2 regions of the uncultured Phascolarctobacterium sp. genome follow, and region 2 is predicted to be linked to the other one. Evidence: riboswitches for the same ligand, from Rfam matches in the RefSeq annotation. Region 2 holds a riboswitch; the other holds the start of a gene.

Region 1 (7,640 bases), on a different contig from region 2:
GTATTTATGCTTAAACTTACTGACATCGATTTCAATGCCGTCTGGCAGGAAACAATGGGCTGGAATATTTCTGACAAAAGCGGCCGCAAATTTGACGACCGGGTCGAAAGTGATTTCTGGGTCAAGCTGGCTCCGCGTTACACTGAAGAATACAACCTTAATCACGATACACCGCTGATATCCCAGCGTTTGCAGCAGTTGCTGGGCAGCGGTCACAGCATTCTGGAGATCGGCTGCGGCAGCGGTAATTTTACTGCGCTGATGGCACGTTATTCAAAAAATATCCTGGGGCTGGATTTTTCACCGGCCATGCTGGCCGTACTGCAGCAGCGTCTGCTTGCCGAAGGTATCGGCAATGTTCAGACCCAGTCCGGCAAATGGGAAGATTTTACAACCGACGCAGCGTTCGATTATATCGTCAGCGTCAACTCCCTCTACCGCATCCGCGATATGGCAGCCGCACTGCACAAAATGAACGCTTACAGCCGGCGCGGCTTCATCATTGTCCGCACTATCCAGCGTCCCTTCTTCTACAGGCTGTACCGGGACTGCGGCCTCGACTGCGCTGAATGTCCGGATTATCAGCTGCTGCCCCTGCTTTTATGGCAGCAGGGAATACAGGCCGACGTAGAATTTTTACATTACACTAAAATAAAATCTTTTACTGATATAGATGCAGTATCACAAGAGATGTGCTATGATTTAAGTAAAAAAACTTTTTTGACCTACAGGGAACCGCTGCTGCGAAGATTTCAAGAGCAGGCCCTTATGCAGGACTCCGCCCAGCAAATCAGCCAGCCGCGAACCACTGTTATTATTTCGGTAAAAAAATAAATTTGGGATGAAAAGATGAAACTATGAAGCATTTTTGTAAGCCGCTGTTGCTGCTGCTCACGGCCGCCGTACTTTTACTGGGCGGCTGCGGCACGCAGCCAACTGCCGCAGATCAGGAAAAAAATATCACAGCAGACAGCAGCGCCGTCGTTTTGGCCGCCGGCCGGCACCTGGCCCCCGGCGAAAAGGACGGTTATTATTGCAGCAAGATTTTAGGTGTTTGGGAACCGCTGATCACCAAGGACGAAAACGGCCGGCCCAAGCCCAGCCTGGCCATAAGCTGGGAAATGAAGGACGGCGGTAAAGAATGGATCTTCCATTTGCGCCGGGGTGTGCAGTTTCATAACGGCAGCCCGTTCAACGCCGATGCCGTTATCCAAAATTTTGAACGGATGAAGTTAGGCGTCAAGCGTTCTTCCTTTTACGGACTGGACATCAAAACCTTTTATCCTTCGCTGCTGCGTTACGAAAAAATCGACGACTATACGCTGCGGTTTCTTTTTGCCGAGCCCAACGTCAACCAGCTTTACAAAATGATCGATTTCGGCAGCCCTGTCTATGCCCCGGAATGTTTTGCCCCCGACGGCAATTTTCAGGGCTTTGCTATCGGCACAGGCCCTTATAAGATCACGGAAAACGTGCTGAACAAATATGTCAGGCTGACCCGCAGCGACACCTATTACGGTGACAAGGCCCATGTGCCTGAGATCATCGTCAGGAACATCCCCAATCCCGACGTCCGCTATGCGGCCTTAAAGGCAGGCGAGATCGCAGGTGTGCTGGACATCAACGCTATTCCGCCCTTTCTGGCGGAGGAGATCAAACAGGACGACCGTTTTGCTATCTCGACCAATAAATCAACGATGATCCGCTTTTTGGCCCTGAACGGCAGCAAATTTCCCTTTAACGATGTACGGATGCGTCAGGCCGTCAGCCTGGCGATCGACAGAAAAGATCTGGTGCAGGCGTTATATCTGAATTATGCCGAGCCGACTGCCAATATTTTGAACTATACCAGTCCTTATTATAAGGATCATCCGGTGGAATACGACCCTGCCAAAGCGCGCAGTCTGGCCCGCGAGGTGTTGGGCGACAAGCGCTGTGAGGTCGTCTACTGTATCAACGGCGGCGAACCGCTGCAAAAGGGCGAAGCCGAACTGATCGCTTACTGGCTGCAAAAGATTGGCCTTGATGTGACGATCCAGTCGCTGGAATACGCCACCATGGCCCGGCAGATGCGCCGGGGCGATTATGATATGGCCCGTGTGCAGCAGGGCCTGCCCAACGGCGATCCTTACAGCATTTTTTACACCTTTATGATGCCTGACGGCAGCCGCAATAAGATCAGCTGCCTGGGCTATGCCAATCCCGAGGTCGCCGCTTTACTGCAGGAGGCCAAGCACTGCGTCGATGAAGCTAAACGCCGCGCCATTTATGACCGGCTGCAGCTGATTTCCATAAAAGACCAGCCTGTAGTGCCGCTGTTCAATGATCGCAGCATCGTGGCCTACAGCAAACGCTTAAAAAATTACGACGCGCTGGTTTACGGCGTTAATTTAGCAAGAATCGAGTTGAGCGACCCATGATCAGATATTGCTGCCAACGGCTCCTGACTGCCGTACCAGTACTGTTGGGCATCAGTTTGCTGGCCTTTATTCTGGGCGTTTTATCGCCCGGCGATCCTGCCGAATTCGTTTTGAACCAGGACGGACTGTATGCCCCCACAGAAGAACAAATAGCGGCCATGCGTACCGAGCTGGGCCTTGATAAACCGCTGTGGCTGCGCTACGGTCTGTGGCTGCTGGGCGTTCTGCAGGGCGACCTGGGCACCAGTTATATCACCGGACGCGACATCGCCGCCGAGATCATGCAGCGTCTGCCCGTAACGCTGGAACTGGCCGTGCTGGCACTTGTAATGGCCGGTGTAGGCGGCATTTTTCTGGGCAGCGTCTGCGCTGTTTACCGCGGCAGTTTTTTTGATAATTTCGTCAAAAGCCTGACTAATATCATGCTCTCGATCCCCGGCTTCTGGCTGGCGCTGGTCCTGATCCTTGTTTTCAGCGAGCAGCTGCGCTGGCTGCCTACCAGCGGCACCGGCAGCCTGAAATATTTTCTGCTGCCGGCCTTCGTTCTGGCCTTTGCCACGCTGGCCACAGTCTGCCGCTTTATGCGCGGCGCTCTGCTGACCGAATTCGGCCGGCAGTATTTTCTGGTAGCCAAAGCACGCGGCATCAGCAAGGTCAATCTGCTCACCCGCTATGCCCTGCCTAATGCCATCATCCCCGTTATCGCCCTGCTGGGCAATTATTTTGCCAGCGTTCTGGGTGGCTCCGTGATCGCCGAAAGTATTTTTGCGATCCCCGGTATCAGCAGCATGGCGCTGGAAGCGATCCGTTACCGTGATTACCCGGTGCTGCAGGCTTACGTTCTGGTCAGCGGCTGCACTCTGATCCTGGTAATGGTGGCGGTCGATCTGCTGATCGCCTATCTCAATCCCAAGGTAAAGCTGGGTGAGCGGTCATGAAAAAATCAAACCTGCAATTTTACTGCGCCGCCGGCCTCCTGCTGCTCATCATCGGCACCAGCCTGCTGGCCCCGCTCCTGGTAACTCACAATCCCTTTGAGCCGGATATGGCAAGCCGGCTGCAGCCGCCCTCCTGGCAGCATTTTTTTGGTACGGACGCACTGGGGCGCGATATGTTCAGCCGCATCCTTTACGGCGGCCGGGCCTCGATCCTGCTGTCACTGGCCTCTGCGGTCCTTTCGCTTGGCGTCGGACTTGTGATCGGTCTTTGCTGTGGTTTTTACGGCGGCAAGCTGGATCTTTTCTTCACGATCCTGAGCAATATTTTTCAGGGTATCCCCGGCAGCTGCTTTATGATCGCTATCGCCGGCATTTTCGGTCCCAGCATCAAAAGTCTGGTGCTGGCGCTGGTCATCACCTCCTGGGCCGGTTTTTCCCGCATCGTGCGCGCCGAAGTGATGCAGCTTAAAGAAGAGCCTTTCATCGAAGGGCTGCGTTGTCTGGGCTGCGGCGACCGACGGCTGCTGCTGCGCCACATCATTCCCAATATCGTCAACAAGCTGCTGATCCTCTTCACGATCAGGGTAGGCCGCGGCATCCTCTCTATCGCCGGACTCAGCTTTCTCGGCCTGGGCGTACAGCCGCCGACGCCTGACTGGAGCGTGATGGTCAGCGACGCCGTTTTATATTACCGCAGTTCGCCGCATCTGATTTTGATTCCCGGCGCCTGCATCTTTTTCCTGATCTATGCCATCAACAATCTGGGCGAATTTCTGCGTGACAGGCTGGATGTACGCTTTAGCGAGGTGCGCAAATGGTAACTTTAAACTCCACAGCCACGCTTGACCTGACGCTGCAGCAGCTGTACGTGCACTTTCCCGTTCCCGGCGGCCTGGTTAGGGCCGTCGACGGCGTCGACATCTGTTTCCGCCACGGCCAGATCACCGGGATCATCGGCGATTTTGGGGCAGGCAGTCTTAGGCATCCTGCCTGATTATGTCACCCGCAGCGGCAGCATCTTTTACCGCGGCACGGATATTCTGGCAGACAACACTGCCCTGCCCGGTTTTTACGGTCAGCAAATCGCCCTCATACCTCAAAATCCCGGCGACTCTCTCAACCCGCTGCGCCGTATCGGCAGACAGTTTGACGACATTCTGCAGACCGCCGGGATCAGGGATAAAACCGATCAGCGCAAACAACAGCTGCTGGACTTCTTCGGACTACCTGACGCCGCACGCGTGCTTGCCGCCTATCCGCACGAACTTTCGGGAGGTATGCTGCAACGCGTACTGTGTGCCATGAGCATTTGCTGCTCTCCCAACTGGCTTTTGGCCGATGAACCGACCAAAGGACTGGACGAAACAGCCTGCGGCGTTGTTTATGAAAATCTGCAGAAAATAAAAACCGGCCAGCAGCTGGGTATGCTCATCATCACCCACGACCTGCAGCTGGCACGCTCTATCTGTGCCAACATCGCCGTGATGTATGCCGGACAGATCGTCGAATACGGCCCTCAGGTCCTCACAGACCCGCGGCATCCCTATACGCAGGCCTTTCTGGCCGCCCTGCCGGAAAACGGCTTTCAGCCCTTGCCGGGACTGCCGCCGTTACCGCAGGAGGAACTGCCCGGCTGCCGGTTTGCGCCGCGCTGCGCCAGCTGCCATGAACGCTGCCTGCAGGCAGTGCCGCCGGTCTATGACAGCGGCACTGCGAAAGTGAGGTGCTTCCTCTATGCTTGAAGCTGTAGACATTTCCAAAAAATATTGGGACCGCAGCAGCGGCAAGCACTACGACGTTTTGCGAAACTGCAGCCTTACGATCCAGTCCGGCGAAGCGCTGGGACTGATGGGCCCCAGCGGCTGCGGCAAAAGCACGCTGGCACGAATCCTGCTGCGGCTGCTGCCGGCAGACAGCGGGCGGATCATCTTCCGGTCGCAGGACCTGACCACGCTGTCACAGGCACAGCTGAAACCCTTTCGCCAGCAGGTACAGTTTATCTCGCAGCGGCCAGAAAGCTTTTTTGACCCGCTGCTGAAGTTAGGCGCCAGCCTGCGTGAACCACTGCAGATCTTCGGGCTGCCTGACAACAGCGAGATCATTGAATCTGCCCTGTCAACAGTCAAGCTGTCACCAGCACTGCTGGACCGTTATCCGCATCAGGTCAGCGGCGGCGAAGTACAGCGCCTGAGCATCGCCCGGGCACTTTTGCTCAAACCGCAGCTGCTGATTTTAGACGAGCCGACCTCGATGCTGGATATTTCCGTGCAGGCGCAGATCCTGCATTTGTTAAAAAGTATCCGACAACAGCAGCAGATGGCCTTTCTTTTTATCTCCCACGATCACGATGTGATCCGTTATATGTGTGACCGTCAGCTGCAAATGCGCGGCGGCAAACTCGTTTGACAAATATATCACCTAACAATTTTACCACAGTGTCCGGTCAACCCGGACGCTGTATTTTTTTGCCCTTTAACTGTTAATTTTTCAAATTATGCGTCTACAGAAAACTTTTGCTTGCGGGGGGGGGGCAAAATGCTATAATACAAAGCGAAAGTTTAATATTTTCATCAGACAGGCAAGTATTTATTCCCAATAGGATATATGCTCTACGTTTCTTAAAAAACCATGCTGTTATGCACTAAGCAAGCAGCAGCAGCAAAACCAGCGCCAGCTTTAATTTCTTTTATGCTTATATATATTGCTTTAAAGTTGTTATAACATTCTTATTAAAAACTTTTACTTGCTAAGGAATGTGACGAATGCTATAATACATCACGTAATTTAAATTTTCAACAGCTTATAAATTTCTATTTAATCTAATATAAGTGATCAGGTGCATTATTGCCTAACAGAGAAATCGGTGCAATACCGATGCGGTCCCGCCGCTGTAATGCCGAGCAAACCTCACGATGCCACTGGGAAACCGGGAAGGCGAGGCAAGCGATGACGCAGAGCCAGAAGAACTGCCTGATCATAGTCTGCTCCATCCTGCGAACGACAGGCCAGAGAGTTGTAAGTCGTTTTACGCTTTTCTGCCTTTAGGCGCAGAAAAGCGTCTTTTTTTGCTCTTGATTGTTTTGACACGCGAAACTCGGACAGCTCGGTCAACACAATTACAGATAAAAAACTAAAAGGAAGTGTTGAACAAGATGAATGGGAAGCAAAAATTTTTGACAATGGCCGTGCTGTGCGCCATTGCCAGTGTCGGCTTTGTACTGCCGGCCGGTGCGGAAGAAACACTGACGCACGATCTGGACGAAGTCATCGTCGAAGCCGACAGAGATGCCCTGCCCGGCGGCTTTGTCAAAACCAAAGGCAGCATCGGTATTTTAGGCGATAAAAGTATTATGGAAGTTCCTTTCAGCCAGACAAATATCTCAGCCAAAACTTTAGATCTTTTTGGCGGGCCGACGCAGCCCTTAGATAATATTTTAGTCGGCGTCCCCGCTATCAGGCAGGCCGGCAGCGTTTTGCACAACGATTTTACTATCCGCGGCTTCCGGGCCAACGGCACCAGTATGTACGTCAATGGCGTCCATGGGATGCTGACGCAGTTCAACGTGCCGATGGCGGCCTTTGAAAGGGTCGACGTCACCGCCGGCCCCAATACCGGTATCAGCGGCAGCGGCGTCCAGTACGAATCCTCGACTGCTGGCGGCATTATCAACCTGATCTCCAAAAAAGCAGGCGAGCAGCCGCTGTTCCGCTACAAACAAACTTTTTCCGGCAAAGGTTCCTTCGGCGAATACCTGGATCTTGGCAGCCGCTTCGGCAAAGACAAAGCCTGGGGACTGCGGATCAACACCGAGCTTTTGAACGGCGAAACCTCTGTTGATAAAACCGACATCAAAGCCAAAGGCATCTATATGAACCTTGACCACCGCGATGACAGAAGCACTACCAACTTTTTGGCCGGGTACAGGGATATTGATATTAAAAACGGTATGCGCTGGTTCAAGATCGGCCCTAACGTCAAAAATTTCCCCAGCACTATCAACGGCAGCAAAAATTACGCCTTTGACGGTATGGAAAAAGGCGCTTACGGCTACTTCATGGTTTTGAACCACGAACAAAAGCTGAATGATGACTGGAAGCTCTTCTTTAACGGCGGCCTGAACAACAATAAGCTGAATAAAAACGTCATGGGTCAAAACAGCGCTTTCACTATCAAAGACGACGCCGGCAACTATGACCTGAATTACCAGTCGTCGGCGACGCCGCAAAAAGCCTACTACGCGCAGATCGGCACCTCCGGCAAATTTGCGACTGGCGCTGTGAA
Region 2 (7,640 bases):
GACCCACGCCATACTAACACGAGTCTCCGATCCTTCTGTCATTGCAAGAGCAGTCGGCATCATACCAACCACCATAGTCAAGGCCGTCATAAAAATTGGTTTTAATCTAACCTTACCTGCCTCTATAATAGCTTCCAGTGCATTTTTACCCTGATGCATTAATGTTAAAGTATAGTCAAGCAAAAGTGTACCATTTTTTGCCACCAGTCCATCCATCACCAAAATACCAATCAACGAATATAAATTGATCGTATTGCCTGTTAGCAAAAGACAAAAAACTGCTCCAATAAAGCCTAGCGGCAAGGAAAACATCCTTATCAGCGGCGTAAAAACAGACTCATACAGTACGGCTAACAACAAATATATAAGCAAAAGCGACATCGATAAAGCCATTGCCATTTCTTTAAACGAATCATTCATACTGGTTGCCTGGCCTGTAAATTCATAGGCACAGCGCAAATTGCTTTGATCCAATTTGCCCCTTAATTCCTGCAGCACTTCATTTAAGGGCCGCTCTGCTAAATTACTCTGTATATTTATTATACGTTCTTTATTAACGCGTCGGATCGTTATCGGCCCGACGCCTTCTTCTACACTTGCAACATCGCCTAAATACACATTGCCATTTTTAGCAGGCACCGGTATGCTTTTTATATCCTCAATAAAAAATCCGTCACTGCCACTAAATTTTACAATAATATCTGTATCATGACCTCTATTATTGGAATCATTAGCCAAAACACCAGCATTTTTTCCCGATACGGCTGCCGAAAACGACTTTACAACATTGGCAAGAGTTGTTCCATAAAATTTAAGTTTATCACGATCTGCAGTAACTTTCAGTTCTGGAACACCCTCTGTATATGAGCTTTTTATATCTTTGATACCAGCTGTTCCCTGAAAAATTTTCTGTACTTTTTCAGACTCCTTGATTAGTAAATCCATATCGCTGCCTTTTAGCTCTATTTGGATAGGAGACCTAACTAAGGTTCTGCCACCAGAAACTCCTGTTACCGATGATTGAATTTCATTAACACGTATTTTCACATCACCAAGATTTTTTTTAGCAAAACTACGTATATCATCGGCTATTTGCCAGACATCTTTCTTCCGCTCTCTACGATTATACAGACCGATAGATATTTTACCGTTACTTTCAGTAGTCGTAACATTAGACAAATAATGTTCTATTTCAGGAATAGACAACAGATAGTCATCAAATAAAAGTAACACCTCATTGGTTTGTTCAGCATTATAGCCTATCGGTAATTCAATATTAACCTGGATAGCACTTTCGTCAGTTCTCGGCATATATTCAGATCCAACTATGCCCGTTGGAACAAGCAAAACCGAAACAACAAAAAATATTCCCACTGTTACCAAAACTTTCTTGGGATGCAGTAAACACCTCCTCAATATTTTTTCATAACCAACTATAGTTGCAGCTTCCAGCTGATCTAAGAACCCCCATATTTTCCCTTCAGGTAATTTTAAGCCTTTAGCATAAAATTTAGAAGCCATCATTGGAGTTAACGTAAATGAAACGATCAGAGACATCAACGTTGCAAAAACAATCGTTAAGCCAAATTGCTTAAAAAATTGCCCCGTAGAGCTTTCCATAAAAGCTATTGGTAAAAATACCACTATATCACATAAAGTCATGGCTATAGCAGCCATACCTATCTCGTTACGACCTAATTCAGCAGCTTCTTTAACCGGATAGCCATCATCAATATAACGATGTATGTTCTCCAGCACTACGATAGAATCATCCACTAAAATACCAATACACAATGCCATACCCATTAACGACATCATATTAAAGGTAAAACCGGCTAAATACATCAGAAAAAACGTTGCTATCAGAGAAACAGGAATTGCTATCATAACTGCAGCCGATGATTTCCAACCGCGAAGAAATAAATACAAAACTAACCCTGTTGTAAAAAGGCCTTCCAACAAAGTATAAAAAGTATTTTTCAAAGAATTTCTTACAAAATCAGACTGGTCATAGACTACAGTAAAAATGTAATCCGGATATTCGCTTTTTAATTTTTCTAATTGCGATAATACACTGTCAGCGGCATTAACAATATTGGCCCCACTTGCTTTGTAAACTTCAATAGCCACAGCGTCGTTACCGTCAACGCGGCTATAAGTTGCTGCGCGTTTATCACGAGCCTGGACTGTAGCTATATCTCCCAGATCAACATAAATACCATTACCAACACTAATATGTATAGCTTCAATTTCTTGAGGCAACAAATACTGAGCATTCAGTCTGACCGTAGTTTGTTTTACATCAGAATAAACAGAACCGGCAGAAACCAAAACGTTCTCATCTTTTACGGCCTGAATGACATCTTTTAAAGTTAAACCATAGTAATTTAAACGCTCTTTATCTACATCTATAGCTATTTCTTTCTCGCGGCCGCCGCTCAATTCTACATCAGCTACACCAACAGCCTGCTGCAGTCTTTCTGCAAAAGTATTTTCAGCCATTGAATAAATGTCCGAAGCTTCATACGGTGCTGTAACAGCAATTTCCATAATTGGATATTCATCTGATGAACGTTTAATAACAACAGGCTCATCAATATCATCAGGTAAATCTTTGCGAATTGAGCTTACCTTTTTAGTTGCCTCTATTGCAACAAGATCAGCATCCGCACTGCTGTCCAGTTCGACGAAAATCTCAGCACGTCCCGGCCTTGTTGCTGAACGCACCTGTTTAAAATGCGAAACAGAAGAAAGAACATCTTCTATAGGCTTTGTAACCTGCTGCTCGACAGACTCTGTACTGGCCCCCGGATAGCTTACGATGACACTGATATAGGGAGAATCTACCTCTGGAAGCAATTCAACGCCAATCTTAAAAAAACTGAAAATACCTAAAACAACAATTAATGCAAAAATCATCGAAATACCAATGGGCCTCTTTATAGAAAATCTGGTGATATTCATACACTATCACCCTTTGAACCTGCAGTCTGAATCTCCAGTCCCTGCCGCAAACGTGATAAATTATCTATGGCAATAGTTTCACCATCATTTAAACCACTGACTATCTCTATTTCCACATCATTACGAAGACCAGTTTTTACTTCACGCTGTTCCAACTTGCCACTATCAGTTACAACAAAAATATATTTTTTACCATTTTTATCAACTATAACATCTTTATTTACATAGAGTGCGGCATCCTTCTGCAAAAATTTCAATTCGCTGCGGGCAAACATACCTGCTTTTATGGTTTCAGTTTGTGCAAATAATTTAATTCTGGCAGTATAGGTTCTATCGTTCTCACCTTTACTTGGGCTTACAAAAACAATCTCACCGGGAAAACTTTTTCCCAAAGACTCTATTTCCGCACTGATACTGCTGCCTGCCACAAGTACTGCTGCATCATATTCAGATATAGCGCAATCCACATAAAATCCGCTGTTATCGGTAATCGTTAAAAGCTTAGTTCCGGCCGGGGCATAACTACCCACCTCAGCATTCCTGTAACTTATAACGCCTGCTCTCGGAGCCTTTAGAATCATATCATTCTTCTTATTTTGCAGCAGAACAAATTCCTGGTATCTACGCTCAGCAACCTGCTCTTTGGCATAAAGCTCCGCCGGTATACCATCATACATTTTTTGCTCTGCCAGCGACTCATAAGCTGCCTTGGCATTTACCATTACCTGTGTTATCTTATCGTATTCTAACTTAGAAACAGCTCCCATATCATGCAGCTTTTTATAACGCTCAAAATTAAGCTGGGCCAATTCATAATCAGCTTTATATTTATAATAATCAGCACTATATTCTGTATCATTTTTAGAAGCAGTAGCATCCGCTTCCCGATATCTTGCCTGAGCCTTTAAAAGTTCCGCATTTACATCCTGCAATTCCTGAACTAGCAGCACATCGCCTTTATCAACTTTGCTTCCCAAATCTACATTTATTGCCTCTATTTTACCAGCATATTTATTAACAATATCTATTTGTGCATCAGAAACAGTTTTACCGAATAATGAAATAGTTTTATACATAGGTCGGCGATAAATAACCTCTGTGTGGACCAATGGCTTTAAAACTTCTTTCTTTGTAGTATTTTCAGAAGTAAAAATAAGCCTGCTTAGAAAAATCAAACTTAATCCTATCAGACTGATTATCAGCAAGCTTCTGTATTTATTTTTCAGAAAAAATTTCTGCATTTTCTGCTTCACTGTTCCATCCCCACTTACATAATTTCAATAATAAGTTCATGTTTTTCCAAATACAGTTCAAATATCAAACATTCACAAATACTTTCTTAATCGTTATAATAGACGGCACACATTGTGCCGCCTATTGATTTTAATTTTAGAAAGAATAATTGTAGGTTAATGTCCAATTGAATGGCAATCCATAATTTTCATAATCGTTTACGACATCTTTTTTGTCTAAAATATTATAGAAATTTAAGGCTACAGAGTTATTCTTATCTGCACTATATTGTAAAGTAGCATTAAGCATATTTCTATCAGGAAGTGCGTAATATCTATTTCCATGAGAAGTAATCTCGTGATAGTAACTATCATTTCTATCACCTAAGAATAAATAATTTAATCCGGCATTAAATTTATCTTTTTCATACCCTATACCAGCTACAAATTGCAACCTAGAATTATCCTGTACCCACTCTCCAGAATCATTGACTTCTGGGTTAGAATAAGTAACACCTAAATTATACTTCCAATTATCATTAACTAATTTAGTGTATTCAACTTCAATTCCTGTATTTCTGAAATCACCTTTATTAATTTGTATTTCAGCTTTAGTATTTGTACCAATACCTAATTCTTCTTCACTTGCCCATCCAAATTTATTACTGATGTCCATATTAAATACTGCTAATTTCAATGAACTAGTTTTAGTTATTTTTTTCATACCAGTTTCATATGTCCAGCCTTCTTGTGGTTTTAATCCTCTTGATTTTTTTAAATTATGTGCATCTTTATCAGTAGTATAGAATTGACTGTTCATTGCCGGCATAATAAATGATTTTCCAATATTAGTATACCATGATAATGTATCATTAAATTTATATAATGTTTGAATTTGAGGCAAAAATACATTTTGATCTGTGTCAAAATCATTTATAGTTTCACCACGCAATCCCAATGTTGCACTAAATTTAGGTGCAAACTGATGGGTATATGATGTGTAAAGTCCTAAACTTGTGCGATCCGATTTTTGAAAAGTATATTTATAGTTTTGATAAAAATCACGTTTAATTGCAATCCCTGCAATTAAATTATCTTTATCATCATTTAACAACCAACCTTTTTGTGTATCTGACGTTACATTATACATTTTATAAGAACCGCCGCCCAAAGAAAATTCTTTTACTGAATTTGTTTTTGAATTAGATGTAAACCAACGACGATTAAAAGAAAATACTGATTTCAATTTATTTTCTTGATCATCATAAACTAGACTAGCAGTATCTCTATTATCATCATATTTATAAGATGTTCCTAACGTATCAGTACCTGCTTTAGAACGATTTATCTGAAATCTATTAAGATCTGATTTTGAATGATTATAATTTAACGTCAAATTCTTCCCTAGATTACCTGTAATAAAAATATTTTCTTTTCTAGATTTCCCTAAAGTATTATAATTATTTTTTTTTGTTCCTGAAGAACTTGCATATTCTCCATAAGGGAATTTACGGGTTTGAGGATCAACTTCATCATAGTAATCTTTATCATAATAAACTGAAAAATATTCATTTTGATGCCCGACTGACCATTTATTAGTATAATTACCTAAAGTTCCCGATACCATAGTTTTTGGAGAGCCTGAAGCTTTTTTAGTAATTATATTAATTACGCCACCCATAGCTTCTGCACCATATAGAGTAGCATTAGACCCTCTAACAATTTCAATTTTTTCTATACTTTCTAGTGGAATATTAGATATTGCATTATAATTTAATAAATTCATTGGAGCACCATTTACTAGTACTAAGGTACCTTTATCTAGCCCACGAATTTTAGTTCTACTAGCAGAACCTCCATATTCTTGACCATTTGGTCCATATGACATACCATTAAACCCAATTTGTTGTGCCAAAAGTGTATCAACATTAACAGCACCACTTTTTTCAATTTCTTCTTTCCCTATTACGGTTACACTAGCCGGCGTATCCAAATCTCTCGTTTCCATTCTCTGCGCCGTTACGACCATTGGATCTAACGTAAATACTTGATTTGGTTCTTCAGCGTGTACCGTGTACCCCCCCCAGATGACATTGCCAGTTACCAGTGCTATCATCATAGCACTCTTACTCATACTCTTTTTCAACATACTCAACTTCCTTTCACAACTTTTTTATATTATTGAAATAAAGGCGTTTCCTGCACCCAGTCCTTATGGCCGCACAGTACTTTGCTTTTATTTGCAATCTGCAAAAATAAAAATACCTTTTGCCCAAGACAAAAGGTATTTACAGCTTAACAATAAAATATAAAGCCGGCTTATTACCTAACTGTCTCACGCAGCAGTAAATCAGTAATCATCAGGCAGTTCTTCTGACTTAAGTTCATTGCGCATTCAAGCCTTCCCAGATATATATATCCAGTGGCATAAGATGAATTTGCTCACTATTACAGCGACGGGATCGTGTGGGACTTACACCCAAAACTTCTCTATTAAGACCTGCGTCACCTGATGATAATATGCAGTTATAGTACAAATTATATATGAAAAGATTTAGTTTTTCAAGTAAATATGATTATTATATATCAATAAGTTTTAATATATTACTTTTTGATTATCTGGTTTGTTTATTACTTATTGGTATCGTCAGTATTATTAACAGCCTGAACACAAATTTCCAGCATCGCCTCTGCGAACGTTTTTTCTGGTACCGGTATTAATTCTCCGTTATTTGTTTTAGTTTCAAGCTTCGTCCCTTTGCTGCCATAAACATCCATTTGTTTTACACCATAGGTTTTATCTGCCACGTTAAATTGCATCAGCATTTCACAATACTGCACTTTTTCTTTTTTCGCCAGTTTTTCTGCATAAGTTTTATTCATTTTTTTCAGCAAATCTTTATCGGTAAAAACAGTTTTCACAACAACATTAACTAAATTTTTGTTTACAACACCGTTTTTTTCTTCTGGAAAATACAGTGAATCCATGTCATATGCATAAACGCCCATATTGTTTTCCAAAACAATCGACCAACGCGCTGCCTCAATTTCCTCGGCCGTAGGCTTGGGCATCATGCTGATTTCCCAATTGATAGGTGCTTCAGCATTCTTTTCTGCAGCACTGGCTGAAACCGCAAATAAGCACATCATGCAAATTGTCAGCAGCATTATGGATTTTTTCATCATATTACCTCCTGTTTAAACATCTAAATTACGTACTATTCTTAAAATCTGTTCCTGAGATAAACTGCGCAGGCTATAATAAGTTGCTCCCATTGCTTTGGCAACAGCTTTGGCCACACCCAGCTTAATAAAATCTGTTTCAGTATCAATAACGACGGAGGTAATTTTAGCCTTACGGATTTTTTCAGCCATTTTTAAGGCACACTCTACCGGATCACCACCGTTTTCTTCTATGGCATTAGCTCTGCCATCAGTTACTAA

The links. Region 2 has a riboswitch for cobalamin ahead of Q4G98_RS00250 (TonB-dependent siderophore receptor). Riboswitches for the same ligand answer to the same signal wherever they lie in the genome.
Region 1: another riboswitch for cobalamin. It lies ahead of Q4G98_RS09725 (TonB-dependent siderophore receptor); the one in region 2 lies ahead of Q4G98_RS00250 (TonB-dependent siderophore receptor).

What each region holds. Positions count from the first base shown of each region.
Region 1 covers NZ_CATWDQ010000014.1:2,515-10,154, forward strand. The annotation lists gene Q4G98_RS09690 (bifunctional 2-polyprenyl-6-hydroxyphenol methylase/3-demethylubiquinol 3-O-methyltransferase UbiG) at 7-834, shown strand; gene Q4G98_RS09695 (ABC transporter substrate-binding protein) at 858-2,420, shown strand; gene Q4G98_RS09700 (ABC transporter permease) at 2,417-3,358, shown strand; gene Q4G98_RS09705 (ABC transporter permease) at 3,355-4,179, shown strand; gene Q4G98_RS09710 (hypothetical protein) at 4,182-4,343, opposite strand; gene Q4G98_RS09715 (ABC transporter ATP-binding protein) at 4,321-5,100, shown strand; gene Q4G98_RS09720 (ABC transporter ATP-binding protein) at 5,093-5,764, shown strand; cobalamin riboswitch at 6,176-6,347, shown strand; gene Q4G98_RS09725 (TonB-dependent siderophore receptor) at 6,511-7,640, shown strand, end outside.
Region 2 covers NZ_CATWDQ010000001.1:66,170-73,809, reverse strand. The annotation lists gene Q4G98_RS00260 (efflux RND transporter permease subunit) at 1-2,964, opposite strand, end outside; gene Q4G98_RS00255 (efflux RND transporter periplasmic adaptor subunit) at 2,961-4,040, opposite strand; gene Q4G98_RS00250 (TonB-dependent siderophore receptor) at 4,354-6,345, opposite strand; cobalamin riboswitch at 6,542-6,724, opposite strand; gene Q4G98_RS00245 (hypothetical protein) at 6,828-7,379, opposite strand; gene Q4G98_RS00240 (VWA domain-containing protein) at 7,395-7,640, opposite strand, start outside.